One region of the Lysinibacillus sp. NPDC056220 genome, then DNA from elsewhere that is predicted to be linked to it. Evidence: riboswitches for the same ligand, from Rfam matches in the RefSeq annotation. Region 1 holds a riboswitch; each other region holds the start of a gene.
The links. A riboswitch is a leader RNA that binds a small molecule or an ion and turns the genes downstream of it on or off. The one in region 1 is predicted to bind thiamine pyrophosphate.
Positions count from the first base shown of each region.

Region 2: another riboswitch for thiamine pyrophosphate. It lies ahead of thiT (energy-coupled thiamine transporter ThiT); the one in region 1 lies ahead of thiM (hydroxyethylthiazole kinase).
Region 3: another riboswitch for thiamine pyrophosphate. It lies ahead of thiW (energy coupling factor transporter S component ThiW); the one in region 1 lies ahead of thiM (hydroxyethylthiazole kinase).

Region 1 is NZ_JBMOXD010000002.1:122,486-130,375, forward strand. It holds gene thiE (thiamine phosphate synthase) at 1-413, opposite strand, end outside; gene thiD (bifunctional hydroxymethylpyrimidine kinase/phosphomethylpyrimidine kinase) at 403-1,227, opposite strand; gene thiM (hydroxyethylthiazole kinase) at 1,215-1,982, opposite strand; TPP riboswitch at 2,068-2,166, opposite strand; gene mbcS (acyl-CoA synthetase MbcS) at 2,354-3,937, shown strand; gene sppA (signal peptide peptidase SppA) at 4,121-5,134, shown strand; gene ACOZBY_RS05645 (RDD family protein) at 5,147-5,773, shown strand; gene tpx (thiol peroxidase) at 5,911-6,414, shown strand; gene ACOZBY_RS05655 (class I SAM-dependent methyltransferase) at 6,504-7,433, shown strand; gene ACOZBY_RS05660 (universal stress protein) at 7,492-7,890, opposite strand, start outside.
Region 2 is NZ_JBMOXD010000008.1:76,784-84,673, forward strand. It holds gene ACOZBY_RS19180 (AAA family ATPase) at 1-2,805, shown strand, start outside; gene ACOZBY_RS19185 (hypothetical protein) at 2,846-2,968, opposite strand; gene ACOZBY_RS19190 (DUF4870 domain-containing protein) at 3,025-3,348, opposite strand; TPP riboswitch at 3,475-3,582, shown strand; gene thiT (energy-coupled thiamine transporter ThiT) at 3,717-4,277, shown strand; gene map (type I methionyl aminopeptidase) at 4,449-5,204, shown strand; gene ACOZBY_RS19205 (hypothetical protein) at 5,233-5,946, opposite strand; gene ACOZBY_RS19210 (polyphosphate kinase 2 family protein) at 6,146-6,955, shown strand; gene ACOZBY_RS19215 (GNAT family N-acetyltransferase) at 7,131-7,718, shown strand; gene ACOZBY_RS19220 (beta-class carbonic anhydrase) at 7,789-7,890, opposite strand, start outside.
Region 3 is NZ_JBMOXD010000001.1:670,578-678,467, reverse strand. It holds gene ACOZBY_RS03295 (DUF58 domain-containing protein) at 1-206, shown strand, start outside; gene ACOZBY_RS03290 (vWA domain-containing protein) at 218-1,963, shown strand; gene ACOZBY_RS03285 (VWA domain-containing protein) at 1,947-4,544, shown strand; gene thiW (energy coupling factor transporter S component ThiW) at 4,621-5,127, opposite strand; TPP riboswitch at 5,222-5,329, opposite strand; gene ACOZBY_RS03275 (MFS transporter) at 5,389-6,585, opposite strand; gene ACOZBY_RS03270 (ABC transporter substrate-binding protein) at 7,075-7,890, opposite strand, start outside.

The DNA.
Region 1 (7,890 bases):
GTTGTGGCAAAAATAGGGCCGATACCTACATAATCAGCATGATGATCAATAGCTATTTGTAGTTCCTCCTGCGAATGTACGGAAACGCCAAGAATCCGGTTCGCCATTTTTTTCCGTGCAATGGCAATCTGTTCATCATCTTGTCCAATATGGACACCATCAGCACCAAGTCGTACTGCTAGATCCACGTCATCGTTAACAATAAACGGCACATGGTAATGTTGACATAATTGTTGACACTGGCGGGCAAATTGCTCATAAGCTAGTCCTGTTAATGCGTAAGGACCTTTTTCACGTAATTGAAACATGGTTATGCCAGCCCTCAGCGCTTTTTCGAGAACAACTAACGGCTCTTGATGGGAAACATTGCTTGTACCCATAATAAAATAAAGCTGTAAATCCTCACGTTTCAACTAACTTCACCTCGCAGGCACCATTATGCAGCCGATAAGCAAAATGATTTGTAGGGCCATGACCATTACCAATGGCTAAATCATGCATAATAGCTAATTGTATAAATTTTTTAGCTTCAATAACAGCTTTTTCAATTGTCAAACCTTGAGCAATAAAAGCAGTGAGAGCTGCTGAAAATGTACAACCTGTACCATGTGTGTTTTTCGTTGGAATACGAGGAGACTGCATGGAAAAATATTTGTCATTTTTTATAAATACATAATCAATCGCATATAACGAATTGGGGAGATGCCCACCTTTAATGATGACACAGTGAACACCTAGTTGGAAAAAGCATTGAGCGACCTCCTCCATATCAGAGAATTGATTTATTTTTCTTCCAGTAAGTGCCTCTGCTTCTGGTATATTAGGTGTCACAATTGTAGCAAGTGGTAGTAAAGAAATGCGCATGGCTTCAATAGCCTCTTGCTGCAATAAGTTTTCTCCACCTTTTGCAATCATAACTGGATCAACAATTAGTGGGATTTTTAAATCCTGTAAAATGTGTGCGATTGTCTGAATAATATCCGAGGAATAAAGCATCCCCGTTTTAATCGCAGCAATCGAAAAATCTTCTAGTAATGCATGAAATTGTTTTTCAACAAAATTAACTTCAATTGGGAAAACCCCTGTTACACCTCGTGTGTTTTGAGCAGTTAAAGCTGTAATAACTGAGGTACCGAAAACCCCTAATTCCTGGAATGTTTTTAAATCAGCCTGAATACCAGCGCCACCACCACTATCTGAGCCTGCAATTGTCGTTACAATATGCATGAAGCCTCACCCTCCTTTGAAAGACGATGAAGGGCATTTAGCAAAGCAATTTGAATATCCCCGATATCCTCTGTAAAGGCTGATGCTAGCTCAGCTGCTTTTTTGTAGTAAGTGAGGGTTTCCACTAATTGACTGTATGGATCTTCTCCTGAACAGTAGGCGGCTCCACATATAGCACTAAGTAAACAGCCTGTACCAGTGACTTCTGTCATTTGTGAATTTCCACCAGTTATCCATTGGCTCTGCACACCGTCTGTCATAAAATCATGTTCGCCTGTAACAATGACTATACAGTTGTAGCGTTGAGCCAATAATGTTGCTTCTGTTTCTATGTCAATAAATCCATCACCACTATCAACACCTTTTTGTTGCCATTCCACATTCACTAATGCCGCAAGTTCTCCCTTGTTACAGCGTATGACCGCAAATTGTATGTCTGTAAGTAATAGGTGTACGGTTTCCTTGCGATAAACTGTGGCACCTGCGCCAACTGGATCTAATATAACAGGAATACTAAGGGTATTTGCCTTTTTTCCTGCTAACAGCATCGCTTCCTTTGTTCGATCATTCAGTGTACCAATATTGATTAAAAGAGCTTCTGCAATGGCGACCATTTCTTCTACCTCATGGCTGTCATCAGCCATGACAGGAGAGGCACCTAATGCCAATAAGCCATTTGCTTGGAAATTAGCCACAACATAATTAGTTATACAGTGTATAAGCGGTTGTTGTTGACGAATCGTTTGAAAAATCATTTTAGTCCTCCTTCATGGGTGGACGTAAGCACGCAAAAAAGGCTCTTTTGTGTAAAAATGCACGAAAAAGAGCCTTTCATCTGAAAAAAAGATGTTCATTGCTCCCTACGTCAGTATTAACTAACAGGTTCAAAGGGTCAGGTTTTACCTTCTCAACTCTTTATGAGTCCCCCTGCAATCTTGCTTTTAGTTGACCAAAATGTACCATACTTTTCATATGTATTCAATAGCAAGTTTTCCTATCAACAAAACGTGACTGATGCCATATAGGTAAGTATGATAGTTGTCATGACTTTACTCAAATCAAGTGTAAACCATTGAAAATTCTAAGAAAGGAGTATAATGTGTCTTATCAAAAGGGGGCATTTGCCATGAAAAGACAAGAATTAGTAGCACCAGAATGGTATAACATAACTGATGAATTTGAAAAATATGCTAAGGATTCAACTAAAAATGCATTGATAATTTATGAAGAGCATTCTGATGTACAATTTATCACCTACGCACATTTACTTGAAAGAGCGAATCAGGCGGCACATGTCTTTACAAAAAATGGATTAACTAAAGGTGATGTCATTTTAGTGATGGTACCACGCTCAGTAGAAGCATACATTGTCTATATTGCTGCATTAAAAGCGGGTTTAACAATCATTCCAAGCTCTGAAATGCTAAGAACAAAAGATATTGAGTATCGTATTCATCATGCCGATGCTAAAGCAATTGTGGCCTTTGAGCCTTACATTCAGCAATTTGATCAAGTAGAAAATTTACAAGAGGTGCAGCTATTTGTTATTGGAAATGCTCATGAGCCATGGCAGCCATTGTTAGACATAATGCGAAAGCAACCAACAACTTACATAAGTTCTACACCAACAAAAAGTACAGACCATGCATTTTTAGCTTATACAAGTGGCACAACAGGAAATCCGAAAGCTGCAGTGCATACGCATAGCTGGGGCTATGCACATTTACGGACAACAGCTCCTCATTGGCTAGGAGTACAAGAAAATGATATTGTATGGGCAACCGCAGCACCAGGATGGCAAAAATGGATTTGGAGCCCGTTTCTCGCCATTTTAGGCAGTGGTGCCACTGCTTTTGTCTATAAAGGAAAGTTTGATGCGGCAACCTATTTAACATTGCTTGAAAAATTTAAAATGAATATCTTATGTTGTACACCGACTGAATATCGTTTTATGGCAGCACTTGACAATTTACAGGAGTATGATATCAGTTCAATTCGACAAGCTGTTTCAGCAGGTGAGCCCTTGAACAGTGAAGTTATAAAAAAATTCGCGGATACTTTTCATCTACAGGTGCGAGATGGTTATGGTCAAACAGAAAATACCTTACTGGTAGGGACTATGGTAGGTATGGAGGCAAGAGTTGGTTCGATGGGGAAGCCTACCCCTGGCAACACCGTTGAAATTATAGACGATTTTGGTGAGCCAGTAGCTATAGGAGAAGTAGGTGATATTGCCGTTCATCGAGAAACACCTGCACTCTTTAAAAGATATTTAAATGATCCAGAACGTACAAATTTACAATTTCGTGGTGATTGGTATATAACAGGGGATCGAGCTTATAAAGATGCGGACGGCTACTTTTGGTTTGAAGGACGCGGGGATGATGTCATTATTTCCTCAGGTTACACAATTGGACCCTTTGAAGTGGAGGATGCGTTGATGAAGCATCCGACTGTGAAAGAGGTTGCTGTCATTGCAAGCCCTGATAGAGTTCGCGGGAACATCGTTAAAGCATTTATTATCCTGCAGTATGGTGTTAATGGTGATCAAGGGCTTATTCAAACCCTTCAAAATCATGTGAAATCATTAACAGCACCTTATAAATATCCACGTGCTATTGAATTTGTTACAGAGTTACCCAAAACTGCATCTGGTAAAATTAGACGTGTCGAATTAAGGCAACAAGAAATAAAAAAATGTATACAATAATCATTTCCTAGGAAATAATGTCGAAAATCAGAGTTCATCAAAGAAATGAACTTTGATTTTTTTTGTAATTTTAGGTAAGGTATTATGAGGAAATAAATAGAATAAAACTAATTGCATATTATTGCAAAAAAATGAAACTAATGAGCAAGTCATACGTATTACGTCATAAGGAGGCGGAAAGAGATGAATGTTAAAAGGTGGGTTGCATTAATAGTAGCAGGTGTTCTTTTACTGTTTTCATTGGGGATTAATACCATTTTTGCGCTATTTAAAGCAGATTTCCTAGGTAATTTTGATAGTTTAATGGCAGGAAATAACTTAGATGTATATGAAAATGTAATCGAAGGGGATAATTTTGATAAAAGGATTGCCTATTTAAAGGTGGATGGCACGATCCAAGATATTGGCTCAAGTTCACTATGGCAGCCTGTTGCATATGATCATCAATTTTTCCTAGAACAATTGGATAGTATTTTGTACGATGATACGATTGAAGGAATTGTTTTAAGTGTTAACTCTCCTGGTGGAGGGGTAAAAGAATCTGCTGAAATTTATAAAAAGCTGTTAAAAATTAAAGAAGAAAGACAAATTCCAATTTATGTATCAATGGATTCAATGGCAGCATCTGGTGGTTATTATATTTCAGCTCCAGCAGACAAAATATTTGCACATCGTGATACAATAACAGGCTCAATTGGTGTTATCATGCAATCTATTAATTATCAAGCATTGGCTGAAAAAGTCGGTGTCAAATTCGAAACGTTTAAATCTGGTGAGCATAAGGATATGCTAAGTCCAATGCGTGATGTGACACCAGAGGAACGTGCAATGATGCAGGATATGATCAATGAAACATATGAAGAATTTGTGGATATCGTTGAACAAGGACGTAATATGTCAGAAGCCGATGTGAAGAAAGTGGCGGATGGCCGTATTCTTGGTGGTACAAAAGCACTTGAAGCTGGTTTAGTCGATGAAATTGGCGACGAAGAAGCTGCCATTGCAGCCTTACGCGCCGATTTTGGACTAGAAGATGCTGTATTATTTGAATATGCTTATGATATGGGCGGATGGCAATCATATGTTGGGATGAAAATTGGCTCCATGTTCGGTCCTTCAGCAGAGGAAAAAATGCTAATGAAAATTATGACAGATTACAATGCACCTAAAATGATGTATTTATACGGGGAATACTAAGGAGGGAGTTCAATGACAAACAATGAAGTTGTTATGCAAGGTTCACCCTCAATGGAAAATAACTTTTTTAACAATGGTACGGAAGATTTAGCAAGGCAAAAAAACTACACATTAAAAACAGCAGGCTTTTGGATTCGATTGTGGGCATTTTTATTGGATGGGTTTATTGTGTCTGCTGTAGTTGGAATACTCTTTAATCCTATCTTTTATTTAATGGATTGGTCCTTATCAGAATCAGTTTGGTATGCTCCAATCTCCATTATTTCAGCGGTTCTTTATTATAGTTATTTTGTCCTTATGACAAAATTCTTTGGTCAAACGCTAGGGAAGATGGTATTTGGATTACGTGTCATTTCATTAAAGCATGGTAACCTTACTTGGTCAGATGTATTATTCCGTGAATGGATTGGGCGTATTATTAATAATATTGTGATGCCTCTTTATATTTTGGTAGTTATTTTACCAGACAATCAAGGGCTGCATGACTATTTCGCCGATACAACAGTGGTGCATGAGAAAGTCTATATTGAAAAGAATTTAGTGCCACTTTCTATAGAGAAAAAAGATGAAAAGATAGCTTCTATTGAACAAGAGGGAAAACCTGAGCTAGAAAAACTAGAAGAAAAAAATGAACAATAAACAAGAGACTGTCTCAAACGATGAGACAGTCTTTTCTATTGCTAGCTAACACTTTGAATAAAGTAAGCTATCTTAGTTGCAATTAATTCCCTTCATTTAGTAATATTATGTACATATGATGATTAGGAGGCGTTTATATGGCACAAGTAACATTTAAAAATGGTCCAGTGACACTAGTAGGTAATGAAGTAAAGGTGGGCGATTTAGCACCAGCTTTTACAGTATTAGCGAATGACCTTTCACCTGTAACATTAAAAGATTCAGAGGGGAAAATTCGTTTATTTAGTGTTGTACCATCATTAGATACTGGTGTATGTGATGCTCAAACACGTCGTTTCAATGAAGAAGCAGCTAACTTAGGTGATAATGTAGTGATTTACACAGTATCTGTAGATCTTCCATTCGCTCAAAAACGTTGGTGTGGGGCAGCAGGTATTGATGCGGTTCAAACGGTTTCTGATCACCGCGACCTTTCATTTGGTGAGGCTTATGGCGTGTATATTCAAGAATTACGTCTTCTGACACGTGCTGTGTTTGTTGTGGATGAAAACAATAAAGTAACATATGTTGAGTATGTACCTGAGGCAACAGATCATCCAAACTATGAAGCGGCTATTGCAGCTGTCAAAGCACTAGCATAATGGCCTGCTTTTAGGCTAAGATAATACTAGACAAAGGGGCTGTGACGAGTGTTTGTCACGGCTCTTTTCTGCTTGAAAGGAAGTTATCTATGGAAAATATCGAGAAATTATTTGGTATGTTAAATGAGCATGCTGAAAAAATCGAAAAAGAGCACAATACAACTTTGTTAGAGGGGTTGCTAGATGGGCTAGAGGCATGGCTTGATGGCGAGGTTGATTTCTCACAAAAAGATGCAACGAAAGAGGATATTCGCAAGGCTATACAAATTGCCATTCTAAAAGGAATGCGTAAAAGCTCTCAACCAAACCATCAAATGACACCTGATACGTTAGGGTTATTAGTGGGCTATTTTGTTGAGCAAATCTTTGCTGAACGTCTTGAGCAAGAAAAAATATCGATTATGGATCCAGCAGTAGGTACGGGAAATTTATTGCTAACAGTTATGAATTTATTAGATGGAAAAGTCGAGGCTACAGGTGTAGAAGTAGATGAGCTACTTATACGTTTAGCGGCAGCTACAGCTGATTTAACAGAGCAGCCAATTTCTTTATATCGACAGGATGCCTTGCAAGATTTACTAGCAAATCCAGTTGATGCAGTTGTTTGTGATTTACCTGTTGGTTATTATCCAAATGAAGAAATTGCCCTTGAGTATGAATTGTGCTCGTCAGAGGGAATGAGCTATGCCCACCATTTATTTATGGAGCAATCTATGAATTATACAAAGGAAGGTGGCTACTTATTTTTCCTTGCGCCATCACATCTGTTTGATTCAGAGCAGTCTAAGCAACTTCACAAGTACATTCAAAAGCACGCTTGGATTCAAGCAATTATTCAGCTACCTGATTCCATGTTTGCTAATAAATCATTAGAAAAGAGCATTGTCATTTTGCAAAAGCAATCGAAGGAATGTCAATCACCTAAAGAAGTGCTTTTAGCAAAGGTACCAAATATGCAAAATAAACAAGCACTTGCCTTATTCTTTGAAAAAGTGAAAATGTGGAAAGAAGGCAAATAATTGCTCATAGAATTCAAAAAGGTATCCTACTGTAGGATACCTTTTTATGTATTGCTGATTAGTTTTCAGGTGTGCGGATTACAAGAACGTCACAATTAGCTGAACGTACAATTGCTTCAGATACTGAACCAATTAGGAAACGTTCTACTGCATTTAGACCTGTGGCACCACAAATGATTAGATCTGCGTCTACGATTTTAGAAAGCTCTTTAGTAATAATATTTTTTGGAGAACCATATTCGATGATTAGGTTAACGTTTGCGATACCTTCATCTTCAGCTTGCTTTTTGTAACCATTTAATAGTTCTTCAGAGAATGCTTGTGCACGTTCTGCAATAGAACGGTCGTATGCTTCGATTGCAGCGAATGAACGTGTATCAATAACATTTACTAAATTTAATACCGAACCTTCATTACGCTTCGCCACGTCAATTGATTTACGAAAGGCGTATTCAGC
Region 2 (7,890 bases), on a different contig from region 1:
ATTTTACGTCAGCCCGGACATATAAAGGGAAAAAATAAAACAGCTACTGGTAAAAAAGTGGAGCTAGCGGAAGTTAGGGAGGGAATGCTCGATTATAACATTGTGGAAAAGCAGCAAACACTTGAGGTCGATAAAAAGATTCAGGAAATTATAGGTCTGACAAAGGATCAATTTAGCCAAATTGTGATGCTACCTCAAGGTGAATTTCGCAAATTATTAACGTCTGATTCAACAAACAAAGAGGTAATCTTACGAAAAATTTTCAAAACAGATCGCTTTGGTGCTATGACAAAGCTGCTTGATGCTAAACGAAAAGAAGCAGAGAGTGATCTTGAACGTGCCAAACAATTAAAAGAACATCTACTTGGTCAAATTGTTGGTGCACTTCCGCAACGTTCATCTCCTCTGTTCAAACAAATTGCGGATAATACGGAAAATATGTTTCAGCTCAAGCAAGCACTTGAAGAGGAGCTTACCTATTATAAAAAATGTTTTGAAGATATACAGCGACAATATGAGGAAGCTTATAATCATCATCAAAAAGAACAGGAATTTTACCGTTTAGCTAAAACGCTTAATGAACAATTTGAGGAGCAGTCCAAACGACAAGAACGACTACAAATGCTGTTAGATGAGCAAGATAAATACCATGCGAAGGAACGGGAAATAGCTTTAGCAGAACAAGCGGAGCGTTTACTATTACTCGAACAACAATGTATGGATTTACGAGCTGAACAAAATTTAAAAGAACAAGCCTATCAACAAGCCCAAAGTAGTCAGCTACAAACCAAGGAACTCTTACAACGAGCACAAGAAAAATATGAAGCGGAAGAGGCAAAAGAGTCTGAGCGGCAACTGCTTTTACAGCAAGAAATGCAACTCCAAGCATTGCTTCCTAAGTTTGAAGCGTATGACAGCCATGTACAGCAGCTGCAAATTGCTGAGCAATATGTGAAAACCGCCAAACAAGGTGCAGCGGATAATATAGTACTAATCGAAAAAGAAAGCGCACAATTAGAGCAGCTTTCACAATCAATTGAGCACTATGAAAAACAAATGGAACCATATGAAGGTTACTTAGAAAAACTTCCAAAGTTGCAGGAGCAAGTAACTTTGCTCATGCAGATGGAGAACTATACAAAAACGGTAGAGATAGCGAAACAGGATGTTATCGCAACTAAAGCTCGCTATCAGGACAGTAGACTGGAGCTTCAACAATTAGAGCAACGCTGGCTGACAAGTCAAGCAAGTGTTTTAGCTCAGCAGCTTAAAGAAGGGCAGCCTTGTCCTGTATGCGGGAGTACGGCTCATCAGCAAACTCATAATGAGAAATTGGAAATTGTTGAACTTGCTCAGGTGGAAACATTAAGGGTAAAAGTTTCTTCCGATGAACGTTTGTATTTGGAAAAAGAGGCAATGTTAAGAACCGCACAACAGCTTCAGCAAGAGACACTGAAACAATTAGATGCACACTCTATCAAGCAACAGGATCAAGCACAGATAATAGCTTCCTTAGAAAAAATGGAGAAAGAGATTACTAGCTTAAGGGTTATCAATCAACAGTTAGCTCAAACAAGAAAAAACCAGAAGGAACAGCGTTTAACAATAGAGCAATTGCAAAACAAACAATTAAAACTTGAGGAATATTTAAGCGAGCAGATGAAGAGCTGGACAAGACTTCAGGCAATTGTAGAGGAACAGCATAAGCAAATGCCAACAAATATTCCAACTTTACCGCAATTAAAACAAACGCTTACTGATGTTAGCCAACAGAAAATGGATTTTCAAAAATTATGGCAGGAAAGCCAACATCATTTACATGCCATGAAGGAAGCTGACAGTAATGCAAAACTAGCTGTGGAGATCGCCAAACAGAATTTTGAAGAATTAAAGCTCAAAATGAATGACAAGCGTGAACAGTTTTCAACAAGCATGCAGGAAGCGGGCTTTGTAAGCTATGAAGACTACGCAGCTGCGAAAAGAAGTGCCACTCAATTAGAGGAACTCCGGAGAGCATGCAGTGACTACACCCTTCAGGTTCATACGTTAAAAATTCAAATTTCAGAAGGAGAAAAACATCTTCAAGGAAAAGAGGAGCAAGATTTAGCCTTGATGGAGGCGACTGTGAAAAGCCTCCGAATCGCCTATGAGGATGCCTTTAAACAACTTCAGCAAATAGATGGATTTGTGAAATCATGTCAAAGCTTTATGAACAAAGTCGAGGAAACAGAAAGAGAGCTACGTTTACTTGAGAGTGAGGCTGGACGTGTAAAGGAGCTATATGGCTTATTAAATGGGCAAAATTCGAAAAAGCTGTCCTTTGAACGATATATTCAAATAAATTATTTAGATCAAATTACAGAGGCAGCCAATATTCGCCTTAATCATTTATCGAATGGTCAATTTGAGCTTAGACGCTCAGACAGACTTGAAAAGCATGCAAAGCAAAGTGGACTTGGGCTTGATGTATATGATGCTTACACAGATCAATTACGAGATGTCAAAACGTTATCTGGTGGTGAAAAGTTCAATGCGTCATTAAGTCTTGCTCTGGGAATGGCGGATGTTATTCAAAGCTTCCAAGGCAATATTCATATTGAAACTATGTTTATTGATGAGGGCTTTGGCTCGCTCGATGAGGAATCATTAAATAAAGCAATAGACACCTTAATCGATTTACAAGATTCTGGCCGAATGATTGGCGTCATCTCCCATGTGCCTGAATTAAAATCCGCGATGCCAGCCGTTTTACATGTCGAAAAAACATTAAACGGACATAGTCAAACACACTTTGAAATAAAATAAAGGAAGGTGTATTTCCGGCTTAAGGAAATACACCTTCCTTTCATTTTTTCCGAGGACTGACTGTAGAAGTTGTCCCTTTTTTTGCTGCCATCACTTTTTTTACAATCGGTATAACAATCGGCGCTAATTTAACAGCGGTTTTTACTACCTTTGATACTTTCATTAAAAACACAGCTCCTTTTTTAATTACTTCTACCTGTTTATTCTAAAAGTAAAACATTAGCGGATAACTCGAACGGCTTGAATAATATTCCATATTACGATTCCGAGCGAGACAATTCCGTAAATGGCGAACGAAATGAACCAAACGATCATTACTGTACTATTACTTGAAGTGGGATCTAAACTAAAGGTAGAAAACACAAAGACAATGAAAAATAATATACCAAATACAAAAGGAATTAAATGAGACACTAGTGCGCGAATGGAATGTCTTTTGATATCAGCATCTTTCGAAACGAAATAAACAATCAATGGTACGATGAAAGGAGCAAAGAAAATACTGAGATAGCTGAAGGCAGATAAAATTTTTTGGTTCTCCATAGTTGTACCTCCTTTTTTAATATTTACGCATGGAAATCAGCAAAGTTTCAAAAATTAAGTATGGAAGAGGTTGTAATCATTCCATGCTTTGCGTACAATGTAATTATTCAAAGTAAATTCAGATGTAACGACCACAAGGGGAGCTGATGATGTCAGCTGAGACTGGGCACGTAATGCCTTTACTCTTTGAACCTGTAAGCTAGCACTTACGTAGGGATGTGGATAGAAACCGACACTTGTACGATGTGAGGCTCTGTCCTGGCATCGTTTTTTCATTCTTGAAAATAATAAGATGTCAGAGAGAATCAAATCAGCGCTTTTCTATTCCTGCTCTTGTATCCTACATCGGAACAAAGGAGAGAATATGTATGGACAAAAAAAGACTATTAATGTTAGTGGAGATTGCAATATTTGCAGCAATTGGCCTTGTGCTGGATCAGGTCTCGTTTAAAGTATGGGCACAAGGTGGCTCTGTTAGTCTTGTCATGGTACCAATTATGTTAATTGCTATTCGCTGGGGCTTAGTAGCTGGCCTAACAACAGGCTTACTTGTAGGTGTTATGCAAACCATGTTTGGCGCTTATATTGTACACTGGCTTCAAGGGTTACTAGATTATGGCGTCGCTTTCACAGTTGTAGGATTAGCAGCCATTGTGCGCAGACCTTTACTAGAGGCAGCAAGTCAACTAAACAAAACGAAAATGGCACTTTATATTATTTTAGGTACTGTGTTTGCAGGCTTCTTGCGTTATGTAGCACATACTACTGCTGGGGCTGTATTTTTTGCGGAGTATGCCGGCGATCAAAATGCATGGATTTATTCGATTATTTATAATGGTACATATATGCTTCCTGCTACAGTATTAACAGCCATTGTGGGAGTGTTATTATTCACAGCGGCTCCACAACTTATGCAACGTAAAGCATAATGCCATCCCCCTTCATGTTGGTGAAGGGGTTTTTTATATAGTTATAAGAGAATAGCGCTTTTTGCACTTTGCCAAGGAGGCACGCATACAATATTTAAAGCGTTTAGCGTTATACGTATAAAAAGTTATGTTATATTAAAGAGTAGATATTAGATGAAAGGGACGTTATACATGATTGTAAAAACGCAAGAAGAGATTGAAGCTTTTAAAAAAATTGGACGCATTTGTGCGGAGATCCGTGAAACAATGAAGGCTGCTACAAAACCAGGTGTCACAACACTTGAACTAGATGAAATTGCCGGTCGAATGTTTGCTGAGGCAGGTGCGATTTCTGGACCAAAAGGAGAATATGACTTCCCAGGATATACTTGTATTAGTGTCAACGAGGAAGTAGCGCACGGTATCCCAGGTAAACGTGTTATTCAGGAGGGAGATATCGTTAATATCGATGTTTCAGGCTCTTTAGATGGCTACTTTGCCGACACAGGTATTTCTTTTGTAGTCGGTGATGGCTATGAAGATAAAGAAAAACTATGTCGTGTTGCCAAAGATGCTTTTGATCGTGCAATGACAAAGGTAAAGGCTGGCTCTAAATTAAATCAAATTGGCAAGGCGGTAGAGCGCGAGGCGAATGCTAATGGCTTAACAGTTATCATGAATTTAACAGGCCATGGTTTAGGTCGTTCTTTACATGATGAGCCAAATCACATTTTAAATTATTATGATGCATGGGACTCTACGATTATGAAAGAAGGCATGGTTCTTGCAGTTGAGCCATTTATCTCTGCAAAAGCAGAGCATATAGTAGAAGCTGGTGATGGTTGGACATTCATAACACCCGATAAGTCTCTTGTTGCTCAAATTGAGCATTCAGTGATTGTTACAAAAGATAAACCAATTATCCTCACTTCATTAGACGAAGACTAGGATGACACAAAAAATCCTGCTCACCAAATTACTTTTGGTAGGCAGGATTTTTTTTAATGAATAAAATGCCAACAAAGAGTACACCACATAAAAATAACGCAGCGGTTGTTACGAGTAGCTCATCAAAACCATTATGTAAAGCGATTCCTATATAAGCCCATATAAAAACACTTGGATACATGATATCAAAGTGATGAAAGCGGATATGTAGCGCAATGACTCCACCTAATGTCAGTAAAATAACTGCCCAAAGAGGAGTACTTAGACCAAAACCGTTCCAACCATAAGCTGTTAACGTAAAGCTAATATTTGTGATGAAAATAAATGTCATCCATGCTAAATAAATGGCGAAAGGAATACGACCCGACAGTGATTTGTCATGAAGTGGATACGTATTGTACAACATAAATAGATACAAGACTAAGAGTAGGGTAATGCCGAGAGAAACAATAAATAATTCATGATGCCATACGTATATCATTAATGCTTGTAAAATATTTATGCAACTAAAGAGCGCAGACTGTTTCATAGATGTCTTTTTGATGTTCATCACTAACCAATAACCGATGAATAAATAAATGACAATCCAAATTAAATGACTTCCATCAACAGGTGCAAATACCACCGAAAAACGATTAGAAATTTCTAAAGAAGACTGACCGTTAAGTTTCATGAAAAAAGATGAAAAGGTTAGGATGAGTGAGACAATATACGAAATTGTCATCAATAAAAACCGAGGCATGCTTTCCTCTCCCTTCGTGTTAAATTGTATAGGGAAAAGACAAATAAGTATAGTACTGTCACTCATTTTATTATAACGGAAACTTCCATCAATGTATCGTGTTGTTTGCTAACACTATCTACAATTTACCATCTCAATAGGCATCCATTTATTTCTTTAGTACAATAAGAATATATACAAAATAAAGGAGTGAAGCTTTATGACACAAAACTTAAAAAATCTAGACCTATCTATTGAACTAGATAAAAAGATGTATAAAAAGAAATTAAAAGTACTCCAATATGAAATGTTAAATGCCCAACAATTTTTATTAAAAAACAAAATTGGTTTAATTTTAGTGTTTGAAGGTATGGATGCCGCTGGGAAAGGTGGAGCGATAAAACGTTTAATTGAACGTGTCGATCCACGTGGCTATGTCGTACACCCAATTTCAGCTCCACAGCCACATGAGCTACGCTATAACTATTTACAACGGTTCTGGAGAAAGCTACCTCAGCATGGGCAAATCGCTGTTTTCGATCGTTCATGGTATGGGCGTGTATTAGTAGAACGTATTGAAGGGTTCGCAACGAAGGAAGAATGGTCTCGTGCCTATGAGGAGATTAATAATTTTGAAAAGATTTTAACTGCGGGGGACTACATAATAATTAAGTTCTGGCTTCATGTTTCAGATGAGGAGCAATTAAAGCGTTTTAAGGAACGAGAACAAAATCCATATAAATCTTGGAAGCTAACAGAAGAGGATTGGCGCAATCGAGAAAAGTCACCACAATATATTGAGGCTGCCAATGAAATGTTTGACAAGACCGATAAGAAAAATGCTCCATGGATTTTAGTAGCTGGAAACGATAAAAAATATGCACGTGTGCAGGTGCTACAAGAAACGCTTGCACATATTGAACGAGAGGCACTGAAACGTGGACTTCATTTAACAAATGTATTAGACAATCCGCTTTTAGAAGATGCTGACTCATCCAGCCTGAACACCTTGAATGAGAAGAAGAAGTAAAAAATAAAATGTAAAATGATGGTGCTATGACATGAAGACATGAGCTGTTTTAGTTGTAGCAGCATCTTTTTTTACATACAATAAGGTAAAACTAGGGATTACTCCTTTAAATTCTATTAGTTAAGAAGGTAGTGAAAATTTCTACCGATATTGATTGGAAGGCTAGTGTGGAGAAATGGTGCTTAAAATTTGGAATTTATTAAGAAAAAAGGGTGGGAATGTGGTAACTATAAAGGGGGAAAAATGCTACATCCGAACATTCCAAGAAAATGATGCACGAAGTTTAACAGGTCTCGTAAGCCGCAATAAATACTTTTGGTCAACATATGAGCCTTTACAAAGACCTGAATACTATACGATCGACGCGCAATATAAAAAAATTCAAGAAAGCTTATATTTAATGGATTCAAAGCGAGAATTTACTTTTGGCATTTTTGAGCATGGTACTAATAACCTAATAGGACATATTGCACTATATGCTGTAAAACGTTTACCCTACTCAAGTGCATTTGTGGGATATGCTATGGATGAAATTTACGTAGGTAAAGGAATTGTTACTGAGGCAGTGAATATGGTAGTCCGCTTTGCATTCGATCAAATTGGGCTACATCGAGTAGAGGCATATGTATCAACCCAAAATAATCCCTCGATGCGTGTTTTAGAGAAGGCGGGCTTTCAACAGGAAGGTCTTTTAAGGAAGCTCCTGTATATTAATGGTCATTGGGTGGATCATTATATGTATGCTCGTTTAGAGGATGAATAAATAAACAAGTGCCTTTCTTTTCAAAGGAAAGCACTTGTTTATTGATTAGCTATAAATCAAGTTAGGATAACTATTGATGGTTACCATCTTCAATTAAATCTAGATGACCTGTATTTGGGTCAATAATTAAACCATGTACAGGAACGTCTTTTACCATTAATGGGTGATTTCG
Region 3 (7,890 bases), on a different contig from region 1:
TTCTTGATCGTGAAACAGGTAATGAAGTCAATGTGACAATGTCCACTAAAGTACTAGAAACCTATCATGCAAGACGTTTATTACATGAAGAAGAGTTTGAAGCTATTTGTCGTCGTTTCGGCATTCGAAAATTACAATTGAAGGTGGAAGATGGTTTGCAACAGGCAATCTTTCAGCAATTATTAAAAGCACATTGGATTAGGTGAGGTGAGCCGTATTGGGCTTTAGTCAAATTATGTTTAGCTGGACGGCCATCATCCCGGTCATTGTCCTACTCTATTATTTCTTTCGAAAAAAATATACAGATCAGCCGGTCTCTTCAACACTTTTCTGGTCTGAGATTATGCAGGAAACACGGGTATCTCCTTATTTAAAGCATTTGCAAAAGAATGCCCTACTTTATTTACAGTTACTAGCATTGTTGCTTCTTGTGTTGGCACTCATGAATCCCTATGTGAAAAAATCAACGATTGTTGGTGAGCAAACTATATTTATTGTGGATACTTCTGCAACAATGTTAGCTGGTAAGGGGCAATCTACCTTTGACACACATAAACAGGAAATGCTGACGCTTATAGATGAATTAAATGGGAGACCAGTCACGTTAATTACGACTGGTTCAGCACCAAAAGCGATTTTGCAGCAAGAGACAAATGTTAAAGAAATCGAAAAAGGTATTAAAGACTTACAAGTAACCTATGAAACGGCAGAAATGGATAAGGCGCTAGATGTGGCACAAGCATTTGTAGGAGATACACCGACTTCCATCTATGTATTTACAGATGCACTTGATAAAAAACAACTACCTATGAATAAGGACTCCGTTAAATGGCTAGTTAGAGGTGCTGCGAAGGACTTAACAAATATTGCTATTACTCGATTTGCTGCAACAACAGATGGACAGGCTACAATGGCGCTTGTGCAGCTTCATAATGATACAGACAACGAGCAAAAGGTCACACTAGCATTACTAAATGAAGAGGGTAAAGAGTTAGTAGCTGAGAATATCGCTGTTCCTCCAAAGGAAGCGATAACTAAAACCTTCAAGGAGTTACCTTTAGAAAAATCGATGACAGCGATTATTGATGCGCAAGATGATTATGACGTAGATAATCAACAAACGGTTTTCCTACAAACGGCTACTTCAAAAATTGTGGTTGATCAGGGCATGCATCAATTGATTCAAAAAGGATTTCAATCCGTAAGCACGGGTGTGAAAATCGTTCCGCCTTTACAAGTAATGGACAATCAGGATGCTACGGTGATTACCAATCAAGCCATCTTGCTAGAAAAGATGAATAAACCTCTTGTGTTATTTGGCCGTGATGATGCTGAAAAGGTAGAGGTAAGTGGCATAGTAAGTACTAAAAGTGATGCTTTATTTGCTTTTAGCGAGCTCAAGGATGTTTATGTTAGCGCCTTGTATCCTGGATTTACAAATTATGAAACTATCGCTACTGTTGGAGAAAAGCCGTTTATACAGCGCTCTCCTAAAGGGGATATCGTCGTCTTAGCAGATATTGCAGATACGGATTGGCCACTACACCCATCATTCCCGTTATTTTTATGGAGTACTGAACAGCAGTTATCAGAATCCATTGGTTCACTCGGTATTTTCACACCAAATGAACAAAGAGTAGTAGCTTTAGCGCAGGAAGACTGGAGTGTATATTCACAAGAAGATGAATTTCTATCATTGGTTACAGATGGTATGCTAACTGCGCCAACAAAACCTGGCATCTATTTTGTGCGTTCTAATAATGAAGAAAAACATTTTATTGTACAATTGCAGGCGCAAGAACGTGTTATTGAGCAAGGAACAAGCTATATATTGGGGGATATTTCTGATAACGGAAAGGCTGAGATTTCGAAGGCTTCTTTTGTCCCTTGGCTAATTCTTATTATTTTAGTTTTACTTGTTTTAGAGTGGGAGGTGCAACGACGTCGTGGATTTACGAATTGATATGCCATTCATATTGTTGCTATTACTTCCATTACTCATCTATTTTGGTTGGACCTATTGGCGAGAACGACAGCGACTAAAAAAGAGTCATGCTATCGTACTTATGATTCGCATGCTAGCGGTAGGCTGTTTAGTTTTCGCATTGGCAGGGCCGTATCTTTTATTACCTATAAAAGAAGAACAAATCGTGTATCTAGTTGACCGCTCAGCTTCCATGAATGGGACTGAAGATGAGATGGTACAGTTTATACAGGATAGTTTACAATCGAAAAAAGATGAACAGCTTGCAGGGCTGTATTCATTCTCATCAACATTACAAACAGAAGCCATTATGACTAAAACATTAAAGGAAGTACCAAAGTTTACGGAAATAAAGGCTACTGATCAAACGAATATAGAACAAAGCCTGCAACTTGCCACAGGTATTATAGATCCGAAAAAAGCAACACGCCTTGTGCTATTAACAGATGGCAATGAGACAAAGGGAAGTGCTTTAGATTTCGCCACGAAGTTTAAAGGCTCCAATATTAGTGTGGATGTTGTGCCCTTCAGTCAGCCTGTTGTGAATGATGTTTCATTAAAAAGCTTTGTGTCCCCACAAGTTGCCTATGTAGGTGAGCAACAACAACTGGTAACAGAAGTGCATGCAACAACAGCTGGACAAGGCGAGCTATTATTATATGAAAATGATGAACTGATTCATCGTGAGGGAGTCGAGCTAGCCGAAGGAACGAATATGTTTACCTATAAACATGCAGCGACTGGTGAAGGGCTGGTGAAATATGAAGCCGTTGTTCAAGTAGGACAGGACGCAATATTTGAAAACAATAAATTAACAAGTGTCACAATGGTACAAAGCGAACCACATTTACTCATTGTGAATGGCTATGAAACAGCTTCACCACTAGCGGCAGCACTTGGTCAGCAATCAATAGGCTATGATGTAAAATCACCTGAAAGCTTGCCAAATGAACTCTCCAGTTATTTGCAATATAATGCCATTATTTTTGATAATGTACCGGGACATTTAGTCGGTGAGGCAAAAATGAGTGTGATAGAGCAAGCAGTCAAAAACTTTGGTGTTGGTTTTGCAATGGTGGGTGGAGAAAATAGCTTTGGTTTAGGTGGTTATTTTAAAACACCAATTGAAACTTTATTACCTGTTGAAATGGAGATAAAGGGGAAAGAACAATTACCTTCGCTAGGACTTGTCATTGTGCTAGACCGTTCTGGCAGTATGTCAGGATCCAAGCTAGAGCTTGCAAAGGAAGCGGCTGCACGATCAGTTGAAATGCTACGTGATGAAGATACATTAGGATTTATAGCATTTGATGATCGTCCTTGGGAAATTATAGAGACTGGACCTTTGAATAATAAAGAAGAGGCAGTGGATACCATTTTATCCGTTACACCAGGAGGCGGAACAGAAATCTATGGTTCACTGGCAAAAGCATATGAAAACCTAGCAGATATGAAACTGCAACGTAAGCATATTATTCTTTTAACGGATGGACAATCGCAGCCAGGAAATTATGACGATTTAATTGAACAAGGAAAAGATAACGGAATAACCTTATCGACAGTAGCTATTGGTCAAGACGCGGATGCAAACTTATTGGAAGCTCTGAGTGAGATGGGGAGTGGACGTTTCTACAATGTTATCGATGAGCAAACTATTCCGTCCATTTTATCTCGTGAAACGGCCATGATTTCCCGTACGTACATTGAAGATAATCCATTCTATCCTGTACTGTATAATGCAGGGGGATGGAATACGCTATTTGCCAATGGCGTTCCACAAATGAATGCTTATATTGGAACAACCGCAAAGCAGGGTGCTACCGTCGTGGCTGAAAGCGAAAAGGAAGATCCAGTATTAGCACAATGGCAATACGGTCTTGGCAAAACATTCGCATTTACTTCTGATTCAACAGGAAAGTGGTCAGGAGACTGGGCAAGATGGCAGGACTGGGGCACATTTTGGCAAACGCTTATTTCGCAAATGCTCCCAAGTTATAATGACGTTGCCTACGATGTAAGAGTAGAATCAGATGGATCCTTTATGATTACAGACCCTACAAATGAAGCAGCATTTTTAGATATTGTGGCTGTTAATGAAGCGGGTGAAGAGCTAGACACACAGCTTGAAACTATATCAGCCTCTCAGGTGCGAGCTGTGGTACAAGCTGAGCCGGGGTTAATCTTCTTCCGTATCGCTGATGAAAAGGAAACGATTTATCAGGCGGGATTAAGTGTTCCTTACAGCGCTGAATATGAACTTCTTCCTGTTAATGATAAATTAATAGAAGAAATAACCGAACAAACAGGTGGTGCTGTTTTAAAAGAACCACAAGAAGTGTTCCGTGACTTTACAAAGCAAGGGGCGGATCGTCAAAACATTGCCACATGGCTTCTCCTTGCAGGTATGCTCTTATTCTTTATTGATATAACAATAAGGCGCTTTGGCTGGAATTTCCTAACGAAGTCGAAGAAAAAGGAGCAACTGGTAGAGGATCTCCCTGTACAAGCAGAAGACACGAAGGTAGCACAACTATTAAAGGGTATGAAAAAACGCCAATAATTTAGTTTAGATGAAAGCAGTGCGAATTTCGCACTGCTTTTTGTACATTCATGGAAAAAGAAATCCTCCTACGACACTATTTAATAAAGAGAGTAGGATTAAAATATCTTACTAGCACCGTTTTTCGCAAACTGCTAGCTACTAAAATGCCTAAAATTGCTCCAATTGTACTTGATATTAAAAAGGCAGGCATAAAAAACAAGGCTGCTACGGAAGTTCCCATTAGTACCTTTGCATAGGGCACTGCTACAAGTGATGCTAGAAGACCAGTGCCAATCACTTCACCCAAACCAGCAAACCAAATTTTACCGCTATATTTATAGGCAAGCCCTGCGCATAATGCACCAATAATACTACCAGGAATGGCTAAAAGAGAGCCTGTCCCTGTAAGGATTCGAATAATGGCCGTAACAAAGGCAACTACAACTGTAGATACGGGTCCAAGTATAATGGCTCCTATTACGTTAATAGCGTGCTGCACCGGATAAGCACGAGCAATCCCAGTTGGAATGGAGATAAAAGTAGAACCTGCAATAGCAATCGCTACTAATAAAGCCATAATTGTTAATTTTCTAATAGACATGTTAGGTGTACTCCTTTTCATTTTAGCCACTAGGAAAATGAAAAAAGCCGCTTCCTTCAAACGACAGGAAGCGGCCTTGCTTATACACTGAAAATAGCAAGAAGCGCCACTTCCCTCCGCTAGTATGAACTAGATCAGGTTCGAAGGGTCCGTATATAACCATATACGTCTCAGCCTTTAGAAGACTCCCCTAGTGGTAAGTATTTTTCTATTTTTTAGAAGTGTAACATACTTCAATAAATAGTCAATAAGAGTTACCTATTAATGTGAATCTGGATGCATAAGCTGAGGCGCCTTTTTCAATGTCCAAATCAGGGCAAGGAAGAAGCAAGCTAATAAGATAATGGCACCAAAAATATAAGGACTGTTCATATTCCAGTCAAATAAAAAACCAGCCAAAGCGGGTCCAATCATATTTCCTAGACTCATATAGGCATTATTCAAGCCGGCTGCGAATCCTTGCTCTTTTTCTGCAAGTTTTGATATGAGAGTATTAACAGCTGGACGAATCAACGTTGTCGCCGTAGAGAAGATGGTTGCAACAACTAATATTAGTGCAAAACCAGAAACAAATAATATTAAGAAAATAGCAACGGCCGCAATAAATAAATTGACCAAAACTACTTTCATTTCACCAAACCGTTTAAAGAGTGGCGTAATAATAAACATTTGTACAATTACCCCAAACGCACCACCAACAACTAAAATGATGGCAATATCGCCAGGTGAGTAATTAAATTTCTCTGTCACAAATAGTGATAAGGTCGTTTGGAAGTTAGCAATCCCAAATGAGAATACCATCATAATAATTAACATAACAAAATAAGGCATATGTACAGAGCGAGCCATCTGTTTTACCAGATTATCTTGCTTTTGACTATTTTGCGCAGTATTTGGCTTTGTAGATGGTAATAAAAAGTAAGATAAAATAGCCGCTAAAATGGCGGCAGCTCCCGCCATGAAAAATGGAAAATGTAAGCTAACCTTTGCAAGGAAACCACCAATTCCAGGGCCAATCATAAAGCCGAAAGACATAGCAGCTCCTAACAAACTCATTCCTTTTCCGCGTTCTTCATAAGTTGTCACGTCTGCTACAAAAGCCATAATAGGAGGTGCTACAAATGCAGAGCCAAGGCCACCTAAAAAACGTGCTAAAAAGAGCATCCATACATCTGTAGAAAGGCCAAAACCGATTTGTGCAAGTCCTGTTAGTATAAGACCGAAAATAATTAAATTTTTCCGCCCATACTGGTCCGAAAGATTCCCAGCAATTGGAGAAAATACGAATTGTGCTAAGGCGAACGTTGCAATAAGCATGCCTAGAACTTGTCCTGCTGCTCCAAATATTCTTAAATATTCAGGCATTACAGGAATAATAATTCCAATACTCCCCATTGCGATAAACATGTTAAACATTAAAATATACAAAGCCGCCTTATTGGACTTCTGCTGGGTCATCGACAAGCCCCCCTTTTTGTAATCAAATATAGTACAGTCTATCATAAAGAATTATGGCTGGCTAATAGTTGAGATTGCTGTAACTGGTTCGATATGTAGAATGATTTTCCAGAAAAGCTTTTATCTCATAAAAATTCGGGGTGTGGAGTGAGGAGAGAGAATTGCTTTTTCTAGAGACTTGAAGTAGGGAGAGTAAAAAACTAGTGAAAATAAATAATTGCGTTTGCCATTACCTATAACCGTGTAGATGAAAGTTAAAGATGAAGTTATAATGCGCAGGTGTCGTACGACGTAGATTCAAGGTCTTTTTATGGATAAAGAAAAACTAAAGATTGCTGGCATCTTGAAAAAATTGATGATACCTAGACGAAGTGGGATTGTATGATCGACAACTGGTTACTAGTAGAATTTCTTTCTAAATATAGCGATACAAATGAATGCTTAAATAAAAAAGGCGAATTGGTTTGTAGACCAATTCGCTCTTATAAATTATCGAATACTCATTTTAAATTCTAAAAACAGTTCATTATATTTTCCTAAGTAATCTGGACCTAAGTTTTTGTATACCTCTAAGGTATCACGTTGGTCCTCAGATGGGTAGTAGCGTTCATCTGAAACTACTTCTGGGTCCATTAAGTCCATCGCAGCAATATTTGGCGTTGAATAGCCAACATAATCGGCATTTTGAGCACCGGATTCTGCACTTAGCATAAAATTGATGAAGGCATGTGCACCATCAATATTTTTCGATGTTTTGGGAATAACCATATTATCGAACCATAGATTGGAGCCCTCTTCAGGAACAGCAAAGTCCAACTCTTCATTTTCAAACATCATGTCTGCTGCCTGACCAGACCAAGTGAGGGCTACTGTTGCTTCATTATTAATCATTAATGGTGTAATTTCATCCCCAATGATCGCTTTTACGTTGGGCGCAAGTGTAATCAATTTGTCAGTTGCTTCCCGTAGTTCATTGTTTTCCAATGAATTCAAGGAGTGTCCAAGACTATTTAACCCCATCCCAATCACTTCACGGGCACCGTCTACTAAAAATACTTTTCTTTTTAATGAAGGATCCCATAAATCGTCCCAAGAAGAGAAATCTAAATTTCCAACTAGTTTTGGATTATAGACAATCCCTACTGTTCCCCAAAAGTAAGGAACTGAATATTGATTGTTATCATCGAATGGTAAGTCTAAAAAGTAAGGGTCGATATTTTTTAAATTCGGTATTTTTGCTTTGTCTAAAGGAATCAATAAATTATCTTCCTTCATTTTTTCAATCATATACTCAGAAGGAACAGC